Regions from separate parts of the Clostridium sp. TJA038 genome, predicted to be linked through region 3. Evidence: predicted binding sites of a transcription regulator. Region 3 holds the regulator's gene; each other region holds the start of a gene.
The links. Region 3 encodes Rex, which represses fermentation and respiration genes when NADH is low (regulators of the CRP and FNR family bind a similar motif). Its sites were predicted from a motif close to ATTGTTAANNNNTTAACAAT; they were not measured.
Positions count from the first base shown of each region.

Region 1 (8,081 bases), on a different contig from region 3:
GATTTAGAAGTTATAGTTAATAAGTACAAAGAGTATAAGGAAGCTACTGAGGAATTAGAAGCTAATAAAGAGATGCTTTCTGAAGAAAGTGATCAAGAGATGAGAGAGATGATAAACTCTGAAATCAAGGACTTAACAGAAAGAAAAAAAGAATTAGAGGACGAAATACAAATTCTTTTATTACCAAAAGATCCTAATGATGATAAAAACGTATTTGTTGAAATTAGAGGTGGTGCTGGTGGAGATGAAGCAGCACTATTTGCAGCTAATCTTTTCAGAATGTACACTAAATATGCTGAAAAGAATAGATGGAAGGTAGAACTTATGAGTGCTAATGAAACTGATATTGGAGGTTTCAAAGAAGTTGTATTTATGATAAAGGGTGCTGGTGCTTACTCAAAGCTTAAATACGAAAGTGGTGCACATAGAGTTCAAAGGGTTCCTGATACAGAAAGTTCAGGTAGAATCCACACATCAACTGCTACAGTAGCTGTTTTACCTGAAGTTGATGATGTAGAAATAGAAATAAATGATAAAGATATTAAAATAGATGTCTTTAGAGCATCAGGTAATGGAGGACAATGTGTTAACACAACTGACTCAGCTGTAAGAATAACTCACTTACCTTCAGGACTTGTTGTTTCATGTCAAGATGAAAAATCACAGCTTAAAAATAAAGAAAAAGCTATGAAAGTGTTAAGAGCTAGATTATTTGAGCAAGCTGAAGCTGAGAGATTAGCAGGAATTGCTGAAGATAGAAAAAGTCAGGTTGGTACTGGGGATAGAAGTGAGAGAATAAGAACTTACAACTATCCACAAGGAAGAGTTACAGACCATAGAATAAATATGACTTTATATAAGCTAGACAGTTTCTTAGAAGGTGATATAGACGAAATAATAAATGCTCTAATTACTGAAGATCAAGCTCAAAAGATGAAAGCTATGGGTAATACTGAATTTTAATAAAAAGCCTTACATTAATAATGTAAGGCTTTAAAAATACATAGTTTTAAAATGGTAATTTAAAGAGGAATATAATTATGGATATAGATAAAGCTATAAAAAAACAAAAAAAATCATATAATAGATTCATGTTTCTTATGGTAGTACTTCTAATATTATTGCCTCTTTTGGTTTGCTTTTTTGAGGTTTATAAGGATTTTCTTATAATATATTTAATTCTTTTAGAAATTTTTATAGTCATAGTTATGATTAAAAATTTTAATAATATTAGATTGGAATATAGTTTAGAGAATGGAATTTTAAAAATAAAACCTAATATACTATCTAAATATAAATATATTTATTGTGATAGGGTAGGGTTAGTCCATACTGAAAATGAACTTGAAGATATGAAAATTATAATTGTTTTTACTAACAAAGGGAGAAAAGGAAAGTTTGGTAAACCAGTTGGAGAATATTTTTGCAAAGTTCATCCTGGGTTAAGTAAGGATTATAACAAAATGGTTAAATTAAATAAAGAAAAACAATGGTATTATATAATTATAAAAAGAGGAGCTTTAAAAAAATTTAAGCTTTTAGATGATATTTATAAAAATTGTGTTACAGCAACTTATACAAATGAGAGTATTGAAAATATAAAAATTGCAAGAGGTCAAAAGAATTTATAAAGATGAAGGTGATACTATTTTATGAATACAAAGGTACATTTCATAAAAGATATAAATAAAGACATAGTATATTTAGAGGAAGCTGCTAAAATTATAAAGGATGGCGGTATTGGAGCTTTTCCAACAGAAACAGTTTATGGATTAGGTGCAAATGCCTTAGATGGAGAGGCGGTTAAAAAGATTTTTATTGCAAAGGGAAGACCACAGGATAATCCCTTAATAATACACATAGCTCATAAAAATGACATAGAAAAATATGTTGCTGAAATACCAAGTTTTGCAAAGGAATTAATGGATAAATTTTGGCCAGGACCTTTGACAATAATTTTAAAAAAGAAAGATATAGTTTCAAATGTTACCTCAGCAGGATTGGATACTGTAGGGGTTAGAATGCCAAAGGATGATATAGCATTAAAATTAATAGAACTTTCAGGTGTTCCAATAGCGGCACCATCAGCAAATATATCAGGTAGACCAAGCCCTACAGATATAGAAAGATGTGAAGAAGATTTAAATGGAAGAGTTGATTTTATAATTGGAAATAAAAAAAGTGAAATAGGTGTGGAATCAACTATAGTAGATGCAACAGGAGAACATCTATGTGTTTTAAGACCTGGAGGAATAACTTTAGAAATGCTAAAGGAAATAGACAAGGGAGCATATATAGATAAGGCTATATTAGGTTCTTTAGATAAGAATTTAAAACCAAAAGCTCCAGGAATGAAGTATAAACACTATGCTCCTAAGGCAAAAGTTAGAATGGTTCAAGGACCAGTAAATAAAATGGTTGAAAAAATTAAAGAAATAGTGCATAATTACATAGATGAAGATTTAAAAGTTGGAATTATGGCAACAGATGAAACAATTTCTATGTATAATGAAGGGATTGTAAAGTCCTTAGGCACTAGAAGTGATTTAACTTCTGTAACTAAAAACTTGTTTGAAATGTTAAGAAGTTTTGATGACTTAGGAGTTGATATTATAATAACTGAATCTTTTGAAGAAAAAGATTTAGGGGTAGCCATAATGAATAGATTAAAAAAATCCTGTGGATTTGATATAATAATTGTTTAAGAATATATGTGGAAGGAGCTAGATTAAAATGAAACTTTTTTCAAAAAGGAATTTTTTTGAATTTGACTTTTTACAAAATTCTATATTTGATTTTTTAAAAGTTTTAAATTTTATATCTAGTTTTCTTCTATTTAATAAAAAGAGTGCTTTTTTATTTGGCTTTACTATTTGATTTTTAAAATTAAGTAGTGTTATTAGTCATTGAAAAAGCACTTTTTTTAAAATAATATATTAATTTAAATAGGTATAATGGAGGTTAACGAAATGAAAATAGCAATAGGTTGTGATCATGGTGGATTTAATTTAAAAAACACAGTGATAAAGCATTTACAAGAAAAAGGTATTGAAGTAAAGGATTTTGGTACATACAGCACAGAATCTTGTGATTATCCTGATATATCTATACAGGTTGCAGAAGCTGTAGCTAATAAAGAGTTTGATTTTGGTATATTAATTTGTGGAACTGGTATAGGTATATCTATAGCTGCAAATAAAGTTCCAGGAATAAGAGCTTCTTTATGTTCTGACACATTTAGTGCTCATGCAACAAGACAACATAATAATGCAAATATTTTAGCTATGGGTGAGAGAGTTGTAGGACCAGGATTAGCTTTAGATATAGTTGACACTTTCTTAAATTCAGAATTTGAAGGTGGAAGACATCAAAAAAGAATAGATAAAATAACAGCTATTGAAGAAAAATATTCAAAATAATATAGGGATTTTAGGAGGAAGATAAAATGAGTAATGTAACAGAAATAACACATCCACTTATACTGCATAAGTTAGCTTTTATAAGAGATAAAAATACAGGGTCTAAGGATTTTAGAGAGTTAGTAAGTGAAGTTTCTATGCTTATGGCTTATGAGGTAACAAGAAATCTTCCTATGGAAGAAATTGATATAGAAACTCCAGTTTGTAAAACTAAATGTAAGGTTTTATCAGGAAAAAAAGTTGCTATAGTTCCAATATTAAGAGCAGGTTTAGGTATGGTAGATGGTATGCTACAACTTATACCAGCTGCAAAAGTAGGACATATAGGTTTATATAGAGATGAAGAAACACTTCAACCTGTAGAATACTTCTGTAAGTTACCACAAGATATAGCAGAAAGAGATGTAATAGTTGTAGATCCAATGTTAGCTACAGGAGGTTCAGCAGCAGATGCTATAACTCTTTTAAAGAAAAGAGGGGCTAAGCAAATAAGACTTATGTGCTTAATTTCTTCACCAGAAGGCATAGAATTTGTTAAAAAAGCTCATCCAGATGTAGATATATATGTAGCTTGTATTGATGAGAAATTAAATGATCATGGATATATTGTTCCTGGATTAGGTGATGCAGGAGATAGACTATTTGGAACAAAATAGTTATAATTTAAATAGCTACTTAAATTTTAAGTAGCTATTAATTATTTTTGGAGGTAAATGATTCATGGAAAAGATAAAAGTTTTAACTATCTTTGGAACAAGACCGGAAGCTATAAAAATGGCTCCACTAGTAAAAGAGTTAGAAAAAAGATCAGAAATAGAGTCAAAGGTTTGCGTAACTGCTCAGCATAGACAAATGCTAGATCAAGTTTTAGAGTTATTTGATATAAAACCTGATTTTGACCTAGACATAATGAAAAATCGTCAAACTCTTACAGGAATAACAAACAGAGTTTTAGAAGGATTAGAAAAAGTATTTATAGAAGAAAAGCCAGATATGATACTTGTTCATGGCGATACTACTACTACTTTCGCAGGTGCTTTAGCAGCATTTTATCAACAAATAAGAGTAGGTCATGTTGAAGCAGGACTTAGAACTTTTGATAAGTATTTCCCATTCCCAGAGGAAATGAATAGAAAATTAACAGGAGCTTTAGCAGATTTACATTTTGCTCCAACTAAAGGTTCAAAGGCTAACCTTTTAAGAGAAGGAATAAATGAAAATGACATAAAAATTACAGGTAATACTGTAATAGATGCTATGGAACATACTGTAGAAGATAACTACGTTTTTGAAAATGACGAATTAAACAAAATAGATTTTAAAAATAAAAAGGTTATAATGATAACTGCTCATAGAAGAGAAAACTGGGGAGAAGGTATAGAAAATATCTGTACAGCTTTAAATAAAATAGTTGAAGAGAACAAAGATGTTGAATTAGTTTATCTTGTTCATTTAAATCCAGTTGTAAAAGATGTAGTTTATAAAAATCTTGATGGAAAAGAAAGAGTTCATCTTTTACCGCCACTTGATACAAAAGAAACTCATAACTTAATGAATAAATGCTTTATGGTTATGACTGATTCAGGTGGACTACAAGAAGAAGCACCGCATTTAGGAAAACCAGTATTAGTTTTAAGAGATGTTACAGAAAGACCAGAAGCTGTTCAATCTGGAACTGTTAAATTAGTTGGTACTGATGTAGACAAAATAGTTGAAGAGGCTAATACTCTTATAAATGATAAAGAAGCTTATATAAAAATGAGTAAAGCTATAAATCCATATGGAGATGGTAAAGCTTCTGAAAGAATAGTTAAAGCTATTTTAAATTATTTTGGAAAAAGTGATGAAGTAGTTGAAGAGTTCGTTAGTAAATAAACTTTGTTAAAAAACTAAATAAATATATTTTCAATAAATGTAAAATAAAGACATATAATTAGAATATTATAGAAATTTTAAAGGTATACTTCTATAATAAAGCTTAATTATCTGTCTTTTTTTTTAAAAAGATAAAAAATAGAGAAAAAGATTGTTTAAAATTTAACAAAAAATATTGAAAGGTAATAATTTTAAAGGTATAATTAAATCAGTTAGAAAAAAAATAAAATTTTGATAATTTTTAACTAAATTGGGAGGTATTTGATATGAGAGAGGTAGTTATTGCAAGTGCAGTAAGAACAGCACTAGGTTCTTTTGGGGGTTCATTAAAGGATGTACCTGCTGTAGATTTAGGAGCTTTAGTTATTAAGGAAGCTTTAAATAGAGCAAATATAAAACCAGAATGTGTAGATGAGGTTTTAATGGGAAATGTAATTCAAGCAGGCTTAGGTCAAAATCCAGCAAGACAAGCTGCTGTAAAAGCTGGTTTACCAGTAGATATTCCTTCAATGACAATTAATAAGGTTTGTGGTTCAGGATTAAGATGTGTAGCATTAGCTGCTCAAATGATAAAAGCAGGTGATGCTGATATTATAGTAGCTGGTGGTATGGAAAATATGTCACAAGGACCTTATATCTTAAGAACAGCAAGATTTGGTCAAAGAATGGGCGATGGAAAAATGGTTGATGCTATGGTTAATGATGCTTTAACAGATGCTTTTAATGGGTATCATATGGGTATAACAGCTGAAAACATAGCAGAACAATGGGGAATAACTAGAGAAATGCAAGATGAATTTGCTGCAAATTCTCAAAGAAAAGCAGAAGAAGCTATAAAAGCTGGTAAATTTAAAGATGAAATCGTTCCAGTTGTAATTCCACAAAGAAAGGGAGAACCTATAGTATTTGATACAGATGAGTTCCCTAGATTTGGAACAACAGCTGAAAAGTTAGGAAAACTAAGACCAGCATTTAAAAAAGATGGTACAGTTACAGCAGGTAATGCTTCAGGTATAAATGATGGTGCTGCTGCTTTAGTTGTAATGAGTGCTGAAAAAGCAAAAGAATTAGGAATAACACCTATTTGTAAAATAGTTTCTTATGGTTCAAAGGGATTAGAACCTTCAATAATGGGTTATGGTCCATTCCATGCAACTAAAAAAGCTTTAGAAGGAACAGGATTAACAGTTAATGACCTTGATTTAATAGAAGCAAATGAAGCTTTTGCAGCTCAAAGTTTAGCAGTTGCTAAAGACTTAGAATTTGATATGAGTAAGGTAAATGTAAATGGTGGAGCTATAGCTTTAGGACATCCAGTTGGTGCTTCAGGAGCTAGAATTTTAGTTACATTACTTCATGAAATGATAAAGAGAGATGCTAAAAAAGGTTTAGCAACTCTTTGTATAGGTGGAGGAATGGGAACTGCTCTAATTGTAGAAAGATAATAAGTTTACCATTATTATAATATATATTTTAAAGGTATCATTCTATATAGGATGATACCTTTTTAAATTTTTATTGAATATTTTATGATAAAAGTTAAAAATATACTATATAAATTGCACCTTAATAGTAGAAAAATTTCATATTTAAATTTATACAATTTACTTTAGTTTCTATAAAAATCATGAATAATATTAATAGTAATAGAAAAAAATAGGATTAAAGGTGAGAAATTTGTTTAAATTAAAAAAAAAATATAAAAAAATGTGAATAAATATAAAAGAGGTTATTCAAAACCTTTTAAGTTGTATGCTATATTCTTAATAGTGGTTTAAGAGTTTTTTCACAAAATGCACAATAAAATATGGAATTTCACAATAAAAACTTTTAAAAAAGGATTTCAAAATCGAAAATAGTAATCGGATTTTAACTTGGGGTACTTAGTATTAATTTAAAAATTCGGAAAAATGAAAGTATAAATTCAAAAGATTTCATAAATAATTTGTAAAAGAGAAAATGAGAGTTTTTGAGAGTAAAAATGAAGGAAATAGTTAAAAACACTTTAAAATATAGGAATATTAATAAATACAAGCTAAATTTAAATTTTATTAATATTACATTCGGGAATATAATTAGTAAAGTACATTGCAGAATGATGGAGGTTATATGTGAACGCTAAAATTAAAGGTTTAGTTTTATCCATTAATAAAACTAATGTTTTATTGACAATAGTAGCAACCCTGTTAATTAGTTTTTTTAATTTTAGATTTGGGGTGGCTTTTTTAGTTGGAAGTTTAATTGCAACAATTAACTTTACAGTAAATGCAATTGTAATTAATAAAGTCATAAGTGAAAGAAGAGGAGCTTTTAAAATACAAATAAGCTTCATTTTGAGAATGCTTTTGATTCTTTTATTTACATTATTTTTTATGAGAAATGTTAAGGAATTAGCATTTTACTTAGTAGGATTTATTTTACATCAGATATCAATATTTATTTATACTAAAAGAAATAAGGCCTTATGATAAAAGTAAATAAATATTTATATACATATATAAATTAATACTAAGATAGAAAGGGAGTGATTCCGTGGATATCTTTTCACCAATGTTTACAGTTAAGATTGGTAGTATAAGTATAAGTAGTACAATTATTTTTCAATGGGCAGCTATGCTTGTTATTATAATTTTTGCTATCTTATCAACTAGAAATCTTAAAAAGAAACCTGGTAAGTTACAAGTTGTTTTAGAAACAATCTATCAAACAATTTACAACTTAGTAAAAAGCAACATGGGGGAAAGTTATATTGGTTTTGTGCCTTATATAGGAACTTTAGCAATATTC
Region 1 covers NZ_JBZEFA010000001.1:41,125-49,205, forward strand. Annotated here, with positions in the region: gene prfA (peptide chain release factor 1) at 1-963, shown strand, start outside; gene AC4FQV_RS00200 (hypothetical protein) at 1,041-1,631, shown strand; gene AC4FQV_RS00205 (L-threonylcarbamoyladenylate synthase) at 1,653-2,705, shown strand; gene rpiB (ribose 5-phosphate isomerase B) at 2,970-3,419, shown strand; gene upp (uracil phosphoribosyltransferase) at 3,446-4,075, shown strand; gene wecB (non-hydrolyzing UDP-N-acetylglucosamine 2-epimerase) at 4,140-5,294, shown strand; gene AC4FQV_RS00225 (acetyl-CoA C-acetyltransferase) at 5,561-6,739, shown strand; gene AC4FQV_RS00230 (ATP synthase subunit I) at 7,406-7,762, shown strand; gene AC4FQV_RS00235 (F0F1 ATP synthase subunit A) at 7,827-8,081, shown strand, end outside.
Region 1: the regulator Rex is predicted to act here: its motif matches at 5,445-5,464, upstream of AC4FQV_RS00225 (acetyl-CoA C-acetyltransferase).

Region 2 (8,081 bases), on a different contig from region 3:
TAAGATTTGGAATTGCCATTAATCCATTAACAATATCTGCAATTATAAATATTAAAGTTAAAGGTAAAAATGAACCTATACCAACTAAAATTATATATAAAATTCTATATGGCTTTATAGCTTTTATTCCAAATAAATATTCAATACATCTTTCCCCATAATAATTCCAACCTAAAATTGTTGTAAAAGCAAAAAACATAAGTCCTATATTAACTATATATGTTCCTATATTTTTTATAGGAAGACCAATTTCAAAAGCTCTTGTTGTAAGTGCTGCTCCTTCTAAACTTCCACTATAAGCACCAGTTAAAATTATTACAATTCCAGTCATAGTACAAATTAAAATAGTATCAAAAAATGTACCTGTCATGGAAATAAGTCCTTGTTTAACTGGAGATTTAGTCTTAGCAGCAGCTGCTGCTATTGGTGCACTTCCAAGTCCTGCTTCATTAGAGAAAACCCCTCTTGCTATTCCACTTTTCATTACTGTTATTATACTAACTCCAATGGCTCCTCCTATAGCTGCTTTAGGATTAAAAGCACTTTCAATAATTATTGATATTGCCTGTGGAACTTTATTAAAGTTAAAAATTATAACTATTAAAACTCCTAAAACATAAAGTCCTGCCATTAAAGGAACTACTTTCTCTGAAACACTAGATATTCTTTTTATACCACCTAAAATTACTAAAGCAACTAATAAAGTTACAACTATAGCTGTAACAATTGTAGGAATTTTAAAAGTAATACTTGCAGCATCTGTTATAGATTTTACTTGACCAAAAGTTCCTATTCCTAATAAAGCTACACAAATTCCAAAAAAGGCAAAAATATTAGCAAGCCAATTTAAACCAAGTCCATTTTTTATATAATACATTGGTCCTCCTGCCATTTGACCATTTTCATCTACAACTCTATATTTTATAGCAAGTACTCCTTCTGCATATTTAGTTGCCATTCCAAAAAAAGCAGCTACCCACATCCAAAATAAAGCACCAGGTCCTCCTGCTTTTATAGCCGTTGCAACTCCAACTATATTTCCTGTTCCTATAGTTGCTGAAAGAGCTGTACATAAAGCTCCAAAACTTGAAACATCTCCCTCTGCATTAGAAGAAATTTCATCATCTTTTTTAAATACATACTTTAAAGCTAGTGGTAATTTTAATATTTGTAATAATTTTAACCTTATAGTCAGGTATATTCCTGTACCTACAAGTAGCATAAGAAGTGGTACTCCCCATACTAAATTGTCAATTTGATTTAATAAGTTTTCCATAAAAAAATCCTCCTTAAATTTAAATTTGCGGAGGAGAATAAGGATACTTAAAAAATTTAAGTAACTAACCTTATCCTCTGTCCTTTTACCTGAGAGTTTCAGCCAAAAAATTTGACCTTGCTCCTTCGGTGCTCTTTTTTTAAAAGAGTCTCTCCAGAGGCTCGTCCAGTAACGGTCCTAATACCTGAAAGATTTCCCTCTTCGGTGGATATAAAATATCACTCTCCCATTACCTTCATCCGAACATATTGAATTTTAATTTATATTATATAGTTTATCTTTTTAAAAATCAATTGTTACTTTAATTTTTTTATTAAAATAATTTTATATTCGAAAGTTATTCTTTTTCACAAATTGTCAGAAAATTGTTAATTTATCTCTTTAACCTCTTTATATAAGCCATTGTTATTTTTAATCTATCATTAATTTCCATATTTTTTCCTTTTTTTCTTGAATTAATTGAAAATTTAGTGTTAAAATATCAATGTCGGTATTCTTTTAGAAGCTGAACTAATTTTTACGGTTAAAACTTAATAAAACCGAATTATATCCCTTTTGGGAATAAGAACGGAGGAGAGAAAATGAATGCAGTCTATCAAACTAGACGTAGAACAAGAAAACTAGTAGTTGTTGGTATGCTCTCTGGTATATCAATATTTCTAGGATTAACAGGATTAGGATTTATAAACGTTCCACCTGTTAGAGCTACTATTATGCATATTCCTGTTATAATAGGAGCTATTGTTGAAGGACCTATTGTAGGAGGATTAATAGGCTTAGTATTTGGTTTATTTTCTATGTATCAAGCTTTTATGGCTCCAACGCCAACTAGCTTTATGTTTTGGAATCCAATTATAGCCCTACTTCCTAGAATTCTCATAGGAGTTGTTAGCTACTATGTTTATATTTTTATGATTAGAGGTTCTAAAAAGAATCTAAAACTTACAACAATTGTAAGTTCATTTTTACTAGGAATACTTTTATTCATAAGCTCTTATGCTTTAATTAAATCACCAACTATAGCTGCTATAATTGGTATAGTATTCTTTTTAGGAAGCTTAATTTTAATGTTTAAGTTTAAACATAAAAATAAAGAAGAAGCTTTATCTATAGGGGTTTCAGCTGTTGTTGGAACACTAATAAATACAGTAGGAGTTCTTGGTTTAACATATATATTTTATTTAGAAAGATATGCCGCAGCTTTAGGAATTTCTGAAACTGTAGCAAAAGTAACCTTAGCAGGTATCGGAATAACAAATGGTATTCCAGAAGCTTTTATATCCGCTTTAATTTCAATTCCTGTTGTTTTAGGAGTTAAGAAAATTTTAAGATAAAGAAACATATTTTAGCGTATAGTTTTTAATCTATACGCTAATTTTTATTATTAAAATATCTTTATTTAATTTTAATCTTTTATCTAGGAAAAAAGTAGAACTAAATCTTTTTTACTCCTTTTATGGTTATAAGTTTATAGATTATAATATAAAGAATTTGCACATTATAAGGGTGTAAGGTAAAGAAATTCTTAACCTTAAAAAAATCTTATTAAACTTAAAAGGAGGAATTTAAAATGGCTCAACATTTAGTTCCAGAAGCAAAAAATGGTTTATCAAAATTTAAAAATGAGGTAGCAAATGAAATGGGTGTACCATTCTCAGACTATAATGGAGACCTTAGTTCAAAACAATGCGGTAGTGTTGGTGGAGAAATGGTTAAAAGAATGGTAGAAAAATACGAGCAATCAATGAAATAATAAAATAAAAAAAGAGGTAAGCATATGCTTACCTCTTTTTTTTATTTAGGATGCCTTATTAATCATAAAGTTTCTCCAATTTCCATCTTCAATTAAAATGCTATCCTTTTTAAAATCCTCTTCCTTATCTCTGTTATAGTAATAAACATAGCATTTTTCAGGAGAATTCTTTCCTAAAATTTCTACATCCATTTCTACTCTATTATACTCATTATTTTCATTTAAAGGTCCTAAATATCCTTCCATAACATCCATATCTTCTATAGTTTTTTCATAGTCTAATATGGTCATAACTTCTCCATAAACAAATCCATCTCCTTGAACTAAAGCTGGATATCCCTTTTTAGGCATATGATATAAAGTTCCCTTCACTCTTCCTAATTCGCTTTTTATAACCTTACCCTTTAAGTACTTTTCATAGTTGAAAAACCCTGTTCTTAAACTTCCATAAACAAAAATTTTTCTTCTTATCCTAGGTTCTAACATTAGCAAATAGCACCTCCTAAAACCTTAATGTCTTCTTCATTTAAAACTATAGCTTTTATAGCTAGTTCTAATCCTTTTGCTATATCTGAAATAGCCATAGAAGGTGTATTAGGCTTATTTACAACCTGTGATGGAATATATGGAACATGGATAAATCCAGCTCTTATGTTTTTATATTTTTTATCAACTAAATATAAAACACCATACATAACATGATTACATACAAAAGTTCCTGCAGTATTAGATAAAGAAGCAGGTATTCCATTTTTAATCATCTCTTGAACCATAGCTTTTACTGGTAAATTACTAAAATAAGCCATTTCTCCATCTTCATATATAGGAATATCTATTGGTTGATTTTTTTCATTATCTTCTATTCTAGCATCATCTATATTTATAGCTACTCTCTCTGGAGTTATTCCAAATCTTCCACCAGCTTGTCCTATAGATATAACTACCTCTGGATTTATTTCCTTTATTTTTTCTTCTATTTTTTCTAAAGATTTTCTAAAAACTGTAGGTATTTCTAATTTGTGAATTTCTGCTCCTTCTATTATATCAGGTAACATTTTTACTGCTTCTAAAGCTGGGTTTACACTTTCTCCTCCAAAAGGATCGAAACCTGTAATTAATATTTTCATTCTTATCAACTCCTTAAATTTTAATTAAATCTAATTTAAAATGCTAAGAAATACATTAAAGCAATATGTACAATTAATAAAATTATAGCAAATAAACTTTGACATTTAATAACTACGTTCTTATCTTTTGTTTCTAATAAAGCAGCTGGCATTACATTAAAGTTTGCTGCCATTGGTGTAAGTAATGTTCCACAATATCCTGCTGTTAAAGCTAAAGCTCCTGCTATAGCTACATTAGCTCCTTGAGCAAATACAAATGGTAATCCTATACCAACAGTTATTACTGAAAAAGCTGCAAAAGCATTACCCATTATCATAGTAAATACTGCCATACCTACACAATAAGCTGTAACTCCAGCTAATATATGTCCCTCTGGAATAAAGTTTGATATACCAGAAGATATAACATCACCAACTCCAGCTGCTGTAAATACTGTTCCTAAAGCTGCTAAAAGCTGTGGTAATATACTAGTAGAACCTACTGATTGTACCATTCTATTACTATCTTCTACTAAATTTTTAGGTTTAGCTTTTAAAACTAAGAAACTAGTTATTACAGCTGCAACTGAAGCTATTCCTATAGCAACAGTTCCTGATAAACTTGTAAATTGTGCAATTAATAAAGAACCTAAAGCTATTACAATAGATGGTAAGAAAATTTTATTCTTTAATTTCTTAGCTTCATTTTCTGCAAACTTTACATTAGGCATTTTTAAGTTTCCTATATTAACCTTTTTACTTGCTGTTAATACTCCTATAACTAAAAGTAAAGCACCTACTAAAACAGGTGGCATAACTCCTCCTGCTATAAAGATAATTGATAATATAGTCCAAAATATTGCAGTACCTATTCTTGTTTTATGATTTTTGTCTTTTAAAGTGTAAATTGCTGTATTTAACATTAAAAGACCAACTAATATATAAAAGAATTCTAACAGGGCATTAGAAATCATCTCCATATTCATTTTAGTATCACCTCTTTATTTATACTTCATCTTTTTTAGATAAGTTTTTTCTTAATTTCTTATCTAAAATTCTATTTTGTAAAACTCCTAAAATAAGGGCTATTACAGCAATTGGTACAGATGCCTTTGCTATTTCTAAAGTAGTAACCCCATATCCTAATTCTTGTAAAGTTCCTGCTATTAGTAAAACACCAGAACTTGCTAAGAATACATTTTGTCCAAAGAAGTTTCCATAGTTATCCATAGCTGCTGCAGTACCTTTTATTAAGTCTTCGCTTTTTTCATCTACTTTACCATACTTGCTAACAGCTGCTCCTTGAGCCATTGGATTTATAAGAGGTCTTATAAATTGAGCTTGTCCACTTAATCTTAAAGAAACGGCAGAACCTACTTCTCTAATAAATAAGTAACAACTTAAAAGTTTTCCTGTTGACATGTTTTTCATATTTTTAATTAAAGTTATTGCTCTTTCTTTTAATCCAAATCTTTCACACATTCCTATAACAGGTAAAGTTAACATAAACAAAGTCATATGTCTTTGACTTACAAAAGTAGAACCTAATTTATCTAATATTTCAACAAAACTCATATCTGCAACTAAACCTGTAGCTAATCCTGCCACTAAAACAACTGCTATAGTGTCAAATTTAAGTGCAAAACCTATTATTACGATTACTATTCCTATAAGTGCCAATTTCATCTCTCCTTTTTGTTTTTTTTCTTTTAATTTTTACTTCCGTTTTTTTAAAATATTATAACCATATTTTTTTCAATTTTCTACAATATTTTATTTAAATTTTGTAAATTTTAAGGCATTTTTTTATTAATTCGTTCTTTATTATCATTTTATTAAAAATAAATTAAAAAAGTAGTATCTAGTTAGATACTACTTTTTTCAAATTATTTTATTTTCTAGAAACTATAATCTTTCCATCTACTCCATTTATTAAAGCAACTGAACCATCATAAATTTCTCCTGCAATTATCTTCTTAGCTATTTCAGTTTCTAAGACATTGCTTATATATCTCTTTAATGGTCTAGCTCCATATACAGGATCATATCCTTCTTCAGCTAATATTTCTTTAGCACTATCAGTTACTTCAAGAGTTATATTTCTTTCTCTTAATCTGTTTTCAACATCTCTTAAGAAGATATCAATAATCTTCTTAATTCCTTCACTACTTAAAGGTCTAAACATTATGATGTCATCTACTCTGTTTAAGAATTCTGGCTTGAATCTTAATTTCATTTCATTCATAACATTTTCTCTAATATCTTCTTCTATACCCTCATTAGATTTGTTTTCTAATAAGTATCCACTACCAATATTAGAAGTCATTATTATTATAGTATTTTTAAAGTCAACAGTTTTACCTTTGTTATCTGTTAATCTACCATCATCTAGTATTTGAAGGAATAAGTTAAATACATCATCATGAGCTTTTTCTATTTCATCAAATAATATTACTGAGTATGGATTTCTTCTAACAGCTTCTGTTAATTGTCCACCTTCTTCATATCCTACATATCCTGGAGGAGGTCCTATTAGTCTAGATACTGCATGTTTTTCCATATATTCAGACATATCTATTCTTACTATATTATCTTCGCTATCAAATAAGTTTCTAGCTAAAGTTTTAGCAAGTTCTGTTTTACCAACTCCTGTAGGTCCTAAGAATATAAATGAACCTATTGGTTTTCTTTCATCTTTAAGACCTGCTCTAGCTCTTATTACAGCATTTGCAACTGCAGTTGTAGCTTCATCTTGTCCTATTACTCTTTCTCTTAATTCTTCTTCTAATCTTAAAAGTTTTTCTCTTTCACTTTCAACTAATTTTGTAACAGGAATTCCAGTCCATTTTGAAATTATTTCTGAAATTTCATTTTCAGTAACTTCTTCTTTTAATAAAGCATTCTCATTATCTTTTTCCATGCTTTCTTCTTGTGCTTTTATTTTGCTTTCAAGCTCTGGAATTTTTCCATATTTAAGCTCTGCAACTTTATTTAAATCGTACTCTCTTTCATATTTCTCAACTAATCCTCTAGCTTCATCTAATTCAGCTTTTAAATCTCTAATTGCTGAAATATGAGATTTTTCTTTTTCATACTTAATTGTCATCTCATCATTTTTATCTTGAAGCTCTGCAAGTTCTTTTTCTAAAGAAACTAATCTTTCCTTAGATGCTTCATCATTTTCCTTTGATAAAGCTTCTTTTTCAGTTTCAAGCATTAAGATTTTTCTTCTTATAATATCTAATTCAGTTGGAAGAGAATCTATTTCACTTCTTATCATAGCACCAGCTTCATCTATTAAATCTATAGCTTTATCTGGTAAATATCTATCTTGAATGTATCTATGTGAAAGTTTTGCAGCAGCTACTATTGCTGAATCATGAATTCTAATTCCATGATGAATTTCAAATCTTTCTTTTAATCCTCTTAAAATTGATATAGTTTCTTCAACTGTTGGTTCTTCAACTATTACAGGTTGGAATCTTCTCTCTAAAGCTTTATCTTTTTCTATATATTGTCTATATTCATCAAAAGTTGTAGCACCTATACAATGAAGCTCTCCTCTTGCAAGCATAGGTTTTATTAAGTTTCCAGCATCCATTGCTCCATCAGTTTTACCAGCACCTACTATGGTGTGAATTTCATCTATGAATAAGATTATTTTTCCTTCTGAGCTTTGAACTTCTTTTAAAACAGCTTTTAATCTTTCTTCAAATTCACCTCTATACTTAGCACCAGCTATTAATGCACCCATGTCTAATGAGATAATTACCTTATCTTTTAATCCTTCAGGAACATCTCCTCTTACAATTCTTTCTGCTAATCCTTCAACTATAGCTGTTTTACCAACCCCTGGCTCACCTATTAAGATAGGATTGTTTTTTGTCTTTCTTGAAAGAATTCTAACTGCCCTTCTTATTTCTTCATCTCTTCCTATTACAGGATC
Region 2 covers NZ_JBZEFA010000001.1:783,161-791,241, reverse strand. Annotated here, with positions in the region: gene AC4FQV_RS03775 (alanine/glycine:cation symporter family protein) at 1-1,276, opposite strand, end outside; glycine riboswitch at 1,351-1,436, opposite strand; glycine riboswitch at 1,439-1,515, opposite strand; partial or broken gene AC4FQV_RS03770 (ECF transporter S component) at 1,858-2,406, shown strand; gene AC4FQV_RS03765 (hypothetical protein) at 2,386-2,610, shown strand; gene AC4FQV_RS03760 (alpha/beta-type small acid-soluble spore protein) at 2,847-3,029, shown strand; gene AC4FQV_RS03755 (gamma-glutamylcyclotransferase family protein) at 3,075-3,515, opposite strand; gene pcp (pyroglutamyl-peptidase I) at 3,515-4,156, opposite strand; gene AC4FQV_RS03745 (DUF979 domain-containing protein) at 4,192-5,121, opposite strand; gene AC4FQV_RS03740 (DUF969 domain-containing protein) at 5,141-5,815, opposite strand; gene clpB (ATP-dependent chaperone ClpB) at 6,027-8,081, opposite strand, start outside.
Region 2: the regulator Rex is predicted to act here: its motif matches at 5,959-5,978, upstream of AC4FQV_RS03740 (DUF969 domain-containing protein).

Region 3 (8,081 bases):
AATATGTTAATAATAAATTTTTGTGTTATTATAGTAATAATATAAGTTTGAACTTTACGGAGGTATTGTTTTATGAGTGATAGAATTGTAGATTTTAATGAATTAAAAAACAAGGCAAGAGATAAAGATATAGATAAGTTTGAATCATATATTTATGATTTATATTATTCAGTAGCTCAAGGTAAGATGAGCATGATAGACCTTTCAAGAGAGATAACTAAATATATGAACGAAAATAATATTTCTCAAGAAAAGTTTTTAAATATCCAAACAGAAATGTTAAAAAGGTATGGCTTTGACATGGGTGATATTGAAGGACAAATGAAAAATCTAGGAATAGATATGAGTAGTTTAGGTATAAAAAATGGGGATTATGAAAGCTTAAGAAAAACTTTAAGTTTTCAAGAAAAGTATAAAGGAAAAGTAAAGACTTCAAGCGTTACTACATATTTTATAAGAAATGATAAAAATGATATAGAATTAATATTAGAAGGAAATAAAGTTCTTATAACTAGTCCTAAGAATATAGACCTTCAAGATACTGAGTTAAATGAATTTTTATGTTCTTATAAGAAGACTCTTTCAGAGGATACTTTAGATATAAGACTTTGTGAAAATGTAGGACAATATAATTATTAAGATTTTATACTAGAAATAGATATTATCTGTTTCTAGTTTTTATTTTTTGTGTAAATTTGTATAATTAGAAAAAAATATTATGATAATATTAATAAAAAATTAATTAATAATTAATTAATAATTACTTAATAAATAAAAAATGTTTTTGTAATATACTCTTATTGAGATGAAATATCATATTAATAAGAAACTTTTAAAAGATTAGAGGTAATAAATTATGTTAATGAACACTCATATTCTTATTGCGCAAAATATATTAAAAGATGTTGAGGTAGATTTCAAAATAAGTGATAAAAACTTCATATATGGAAATGTAAAGCCAGATATGGTTTCAAAGTATAAATTAAGAAAACATTATTTAGATGAATCTTTTGATATGATTGTTAATAAGATAAAAGAATTATCTTCTCTTAATATGGAAGACTTTAAAAAGAAATTTTCAGTAAGTAGATTTAGTCAAGAATTAGGAGTTATATGCCATTTTGTATGTGATTTTTTCTGTATTCCTCATAGTGAAAGATGGGAATTTAAGCATAGCATGAATAAGCATGTTAAGTATGAAAAAGAATTAGCTAACTTTGCTAAAACATATATTCCTTCTAAGGAATACTTTACTATATGGGGAAAAATGTCAGTTGAAACATTTTTAGAAGAGGCACATAGCTTATATAGAAAAAGAGAGAGTTATGAAAATGACCTTAAATATGCTTACTTTGCTTGTATTAGTGTAGTTAGATATATAAATGATAGCATAGTTGCTAATACTAAAGCAGTTTACTCAGCAGCAATAGCTTAATACAAAAAATTCCTTTAATGAATAAAATATGTTAAAATTATAATATAACATTTTTTATAGAAAGGGATAAATATGGAGATTAAAGTAAATGAGCCTATGTATAAGCAAATAGCCTTAGATATAGCTGGAAGAATATATAATAATGATATAAAGGTAGGGCAAAGGATACACGGAAGGTCAACCCTAGCAAGTAGTTATAATGTATCTCCAGAAACTGTAAGAAAAGCTGTTAAGCTTTTAGAGGAAATGAAAGTAGTATCTTCTAGTAAGGGTAGTGGGATAACTATCATTTCAAGGGAAAATGCTTATGATTTTATAAATAGGTTTCATTCTATAGAAAGCGTAGCTTCATTAAAACAAAGTATAGATTTTTTAATGGAAGAAAAAAAGTCTATAGAAAAAAGTATAGGAGAAATGATTGATAAAATAGTAGATTATTCTAATAGGCTTAGACATACAAATCCACTAACTCCTATAGAAGTAGAGTTGCCAAAGGAATGTTTTTTAATAGGAAAGAGTATTTCGGATTCAAGATTTTGGCAAAACACAAAGGCTACAATTGTTGCTATAAGAAGAAAAGGAAATCTTATAATATCTCCAGGGCCATATATAATTTTTGAACAAGATGATATCTTACTTGTTGTAGGAGAAGAAGATATTTTAAAAGAAATAGAGATATTTTTAAAAAGAGAAGTGAAAGACTATATGTAAAATATAGTCTTTTTTTATTGCATTTTTTAGTAATTTAACATATAATAAAAATGAATATATGAACAGATGCTCATATATAAAAATAATAGGAGTCTTGTATATGAATAATAATAAAATAGAAAGTTGTAATTGTCTTGATATCCATGAGGATATTCTACGTAAAGTTAAGGAACATTTACCAAAAGAAGAAGTGCTTTATGAATTGGCAGAAATATTTAAGGTTTTTGGTGATTCAACAAGAATAAAAATATTATGTGCTCTTTTTGAGGGAGAAATGTGTGTATGTGATATGGCTGAGTTATTAGGAGTAAGTCAATCAGCTGTTTCTCATCAGCTTAGAGTTTTAAAACAAGCTAGATTAGTTAAGTTTAGAAGAGATGGAAAAGTAGTTTTTTATTCTTTAGCAGATGACCATGTTAAACATATATTTAATGAGGGATTAAATCATGTTTTAGAATAATTCAAAAGAAAAAATAAAATAATTATATTTTAATGAAAAGGAGGTATTTAAAATGAATGATATCAAACTTTATTTAGAAGGATTAAATTGTGCAAACTGTGCAGGGAAAATTGAGGATAAAGTTAATAAACTTCCAGAAGTTAAAGAAGCTGTACTTAATTTTTCAACAAAACTTTTACTTGTAACACCAAAAGAAGGTGTTTCAAAGGAAGGACTAGAAGAAAAGATAAAAAAAATAGTTTTAGATTTAGAGCCAGAGGTAAAAGTTTTAAAAAATAAAAGTGATATGAAAAATAATAGTCATGTTTGTGAAGATTCATGTTGTCATGAAGGTAGTCATAGTCATGCTCATAAGAAGGAAAGTAATAATTCAATTGCTGGCAATATAGATAAAAAAGAATTATTAAGACTTGCAATTGCCTTAGCTTTATTTATTATAGGAATGATAGTTAAATTAGATAAAACTTATGAGTTTATTATTTTTGGTATTGCTTATATTATAGCTGGTGGAGAGGTTCTTTTAAGAGCATGTAAAAACATTTTAAAAGGACAAGTTTTTGATGAAAACTTCTTGATGTCTATAGCTACAATTGGGGCTTTTGCCATAGGTGAGTTCCCAGAGGGTGTAGCAGTAATGTTATTTTATGAAGTAGGAGAACTATTCCAAGATTATGCAGTAAATAAATCAAGAAAATCTATATCTGATTTAATGAATATAAGACCAGATTTTGCAAATTTAATAGGTGAAAATGGAGAAGAGAAAAAAGTTTCACCAGATAAAGTAAGTGTTGGTTCAACAATAATTGTAAGAGCAGGTGAAAAAATTCCTCTAGATGGTATTGTGTTAGAAGGAGAAGGAACTCTTGATGTTTCAGCTTTAACAGGAGAATCACTTCCAAAGGAAGTTGATAAAAAAGATGAAGTTTTAGCAGGTTCTATAAATAAAAGTGGATTATTAAAAATAAAAGTAACAAAAAGTTTTGGTGAATCTACAGTTTCTAAGATATTAGATTTAGTTGAAAATGCAGGTAATAAAAAATCACCAACAGAGAAATTTATAACGAAGTTTGCAAGATATTATACACCAGTTGTAGTATTTTCAGCTTTAGCTCTTGCCATAATACCTCCTTTAGTTATGGGAGAAAGTTTTTCTCCTTGGATTTCAAGAGCTTTAATATTTTTAGTTGTTTCTTGCCCTTGTGCATTGGTTGTATCTATACCACTTGGTTATTTTGCTGGAATAGGTTTAGCATCTAAAAATGGTATATTAATAAAGGGTAGTAATTACTTAGAAGCTTTAAATAATGTAGAGAGTATAGTTTTTGATAAGACAGGAACTTTAACAAAAGGTACTTTTAAGGTTCATAAAGTACAAAGTACAAGCAATTTAAAGGATGAAGAATTATTAAAGTTAGGAGCTTATGCAGAGTATTATTCAAATCATCCTATTGCTAAGTCTATAGTTAGTGAGCTAAAAGAAAAAGTTGATAAATCTTTAATTTCAGATTATGAAGAGATTTCAGGTAAAGGAATAAAGGTTAAAATTAACAATGATATCTTTTTAGCTGGTAATTCAAAATTAATGGATATGTTTAATATAAAAATATCTAAAATAGATGAAATAGGAACTGTTGTTTACTTAGCAAATGAAAAAACTGAGTTAGGATATATAGTTATTTCAGATGAAGTAAAGGATGATTCTAAAGAAGCTATAAGTGGATTGAAGCAAATAGGAGTAAAGCAAACTATAATGTTAACTGGAGATAATGAAAAAGTTGGAGATAGTGTAGCTAAAGAACTAGGAATTGATAAAGCTTATTGTAGTTTACTTCCTCAAAATAAAGTTGAAAAGTTAGAAGATATTTTTAAAGATAAAAGTAAAGGAAAAAAGATTGCCTTTGTTGGTGATGGAATAAATGATGCACCTGTTTTAGCTAGGGCTGATATAGGAATAGCTATGGGTGGTGTTGGTTCTGATGCAGCTATAGAAGCAGCAGATGTAGTTATAATGGATGATAAGCCAAGTAAGATAATAAAGGCAATAAAAATAGCTAAAAGAACAAATACAATTGTATGGCAAAATATAATTTTTGCTTTAGGTATTAAGGTTATAATTTTAATATTTGGTGCTTTAGGAATGGCTAATATGTGGGAAGCTGTGTTTGGAGATGTAGGTGTAACATTAATAGCTGTTTTAAATTCAAGTAGAATATTAAAGAGTAAAAATTTATAAGCGTGAAATTTGTCTAATGTTGTTGACAATGGTTAAATTTTTTGCTATCTTAATATGGTAAGAATACTTTCAGGCATAGGGTATAGATTGTAAATAATTCCCTTAAACTTTTATATTAAACATTATGAAATGTTTAAATAGGCTTGTGTGCACGTAGGGTTTTAGCCACGCAAGCCTTATTTTTTTTGTAGAAATTTATTAGATAAGTATAGATATGTTATAGATTACATAGTTTTAATAATATTAATTAAGAAAATAAAAATTTCTAATATTTGTAAAGAATACACAAAAATACATATATTTTTCATAGTAAAACCAAAAGAATGTTAAAATATAGACAAACTTTTTAGGGTATGATAATATTTTATAAGGTTAATTTTGTAATTTTATCATTAGATTTTAGAATATAGTCTAAAAAGTAATTGCTTTTTAAAAAAATAAAAATTTTAGAAAGAGGTGCTATTTAAATGGAAAAGAAAAAAGGCATATCTATGGCTGTAGTAAAAAGATTGCCTAAATACCATAGATATTTACAAGAGCTTATGGAAAATGATGTTGATAGAATATCTTCAAAAGAATTAAGTGAAAAAATAGGATTTACAGCTTCTCAAATAAGACAAGACCTTAACTGCTTTGGTGATTTTGGTCAACAAGGTTATGGTTATAATGTTAAGGAGTTATATAATAACATAGGAAACATTTTAGGCCTTAATAGAGATTATAATACAGTTATAATCGGTGCGGGAAATATAGGTCAGGCTATTGCAAATTACAATAGTTTTAATAAATTAGGCTTTAAATTAAAAGGTATTTTTGATGCTAATCCAAGAATGTTTGGCATAAAAATAAGAGATATTGAGATACAGGATGTTGAAAATTTAAAAGATTTCGTGAAAGAAAATGATATAGAAATAGGAATAATTTGTGTTCCTAGAACTAATGCACAAAAGGTATGTAATGACTTAGTTGAAGGTGGAATAAAAGGTATATGGAACTTTGCGCCTTTAGACTTAAATGTTCCTAAAAATGTAAAAGTTGAGAATGTACATTTAAGCGAAAGTATGATGACTTTAGTGTATCTTTTAAATCATAATGACGTAAAATAAATTGGATTTATTTTATAAAAATTTGTTTAAAATGGAAAATTAGTATTAGATTTTCAAAAAAATATATTGAAAAATTTACTATTAAGTTTTATAATTTAATTGAAGTACAGGCTACTTCAATTATTTTTTTGCCTTTGCTTGTTACAAAATTAACAATTAATTATGTGAAAGTTTAGGATAATAATGGTTATATTGTTATAAATTACTTTAAAAGTCATTTACAACCGTATATCCGCTATGGTATATGAGGGAGGAAATAAAATGGAATTAAATAATGTAATCTTTGAAAAGCAAGGAAACATCGGAGTTTTAACAATTAACAGACCTAAAGCATTAAATGCACTAAACTCAGAGACACTAAAAGATTTAAATACTGCTATAGAAAATATAGAAAAAGATGATGATTTGTATGTTGTTATTTTAACAGGCGCTGGAGATAAAGCTTTTGTTGCAGGTGCTGATATAGCAGAAATGAAAGACTTAAATGAAGAAGAGGGTAAAGAATTTGGATTATTAGGAAATAAGGTATTTAGAAGATTAGAGAATTTAGACAAGCCTGTCATTGCAGCAATTAATGGTTTTGCTTTAGGTGGTGGATGTGAAATTTCTATGTCTTGTGATATAAGAATAGCTTCTTCAAAAGCTAAATTTGCTCAACCAGAAGTTGGTTTAGGTATAACACCAGGTTTTGGTGGAACTCAAAGATTACCAAGAATAGTTGGACAAGGCAAAGCTAAAGAACTTATTTATACAGGAGATATTATAAAAGCTGATGAAGCTTTAAGAATTGGGTTAGTAGATAAAGTTGTTGAACCAGAAAAATTAATGGAGGAAGCAATGACTTTAGCAAAAAAAATAGCTAATAATGCACCAATAGCTGTTAAGTTATGTAAAGATGCAATTAATAGAGGTATTCAAGTTGATATAGATTCAGCTGTAGCTATAGAAGCTGGAGATTTCGGAAAATGTTTCTCTACAGAAGACCAAAAAGAAGGAATGAGTGCTTTTTTAGAGAGAAGAGAAAAAACTTTTAAAAATAAATAATTTTTAAAATGGTTGTATGGATTTAAGGAGGGTAATTAAAATGAACTTTCAATTAACAAGAGAACAAGAATTAGTTAAGCAAATGGTTAAAGAATTTGCTCAAAATGAAGTTAAACCTATAGCGGCTGAAATAGATGTAACAGAAAGATTTCCAATGGAAAATGTTAAAAAAATGGCCAAATTAGGAATGATGGGCATACCTTTTAGTAAAGAGTTTGGTGGCGCAGGTGGAGATACTTTATCTTATATTTTAGCTGTTGAAGAATTATCAAAGGTTTGTGCTACTACAGGGGTTATAGTTTCAGCCCATACTTCTTTATGTGCTTCTTTAATAGAACAATTTGGAACACAAGCACAAAAAGAAAAATATTTAATTCCACTTGCAAAAGGGGAAAAGTTAGGAGCTTTTGGATTAACTGAGCCAGGAGCAGGAACTGATGCAGCTGGTCAACAAACTACTGCTACATTAGATGGCGATAACTATATTTTAAATGGAAGTAAGATTTTTATAACTAATGGAGGAGTTGCAGATACTTTTATAATCTTTGCCATGACAGATAAAAGTCAAGGAACAAGAGGTATTTCTGCATTTATAGTTGAAAAGAATTTTCCAGGCTTTTCAATTGGTAAATTAGAAGAAAAAATGGGTATAAGAGCTTCATCAACAACTGAGTTAATTATGGAAAACTGTGTAGTTCCAAAGGAAAACTTAGTTGGAAGAGAAGGAAAGGGATTTGGAATAGCTATGAAGACTTTAGATGGTGGTAGAATAGGTATTGCTGCTCAAGCCTTAGGTATAGCAGAAGGTGCTTTAGAAGAAGCAGTTGCATACATGAAAGAAAGAAAACAATTTGGTAGATCATTATCAGCATTCCAAGGACTTCAATGGATGGTAGCAGAAATGGATACTAAAATAGAAGCTGCAAGATTTTTAGTATATAAGGCAGCTTGTTTAAAAGAAGAAGGTAAACCTTATTCAGTAGATGCTGCAAGAGCTAAGTTATTTGCTGCAGAAGTAGCCATGGATGTTACAACTAAGGCAGTTCAATTATTTGGTGGATACGGATATACTAAGGAATACCCAGTTGAAAG
Region 3 covers NZ_JBZEFA010000004.1:37,919-45,999, reverse strand. Annotated here, with positions in the region: gene AC4FQV_RS08410 (DUF3867 domain-containing protein) at 73-639, shown strand; gene AC4FQV_RS08405 (zinc dependent phospholipase C family protein) at 857-1,435, shown strand; gene AC4FQV_RS08400 (cation:proton antiporter regulatory subunit) at 1,508-2,146, shown strand; gene AC4FQV_RS08395 (ArsR/SmtB family transcription factor) at 2,247-2,606, shown strand; gene AC4FQV_RS08390 (heavy metal translocating P-type ATPase) at 2,659-4,839, shown strand; gene AC4FQV_RS08385 (redox-sensing transcriptional repressor Rex) at 5,307-5,945, shown strand; gene AC4FQV_RS08380 (short-chain-enoyl-CoA hydratase) at 6,207-6,989, shown strand; gene AC4FQV_RS08375 (acyl-CoA dehydrogenase) at 7,030-8,081, shown strand, end outside.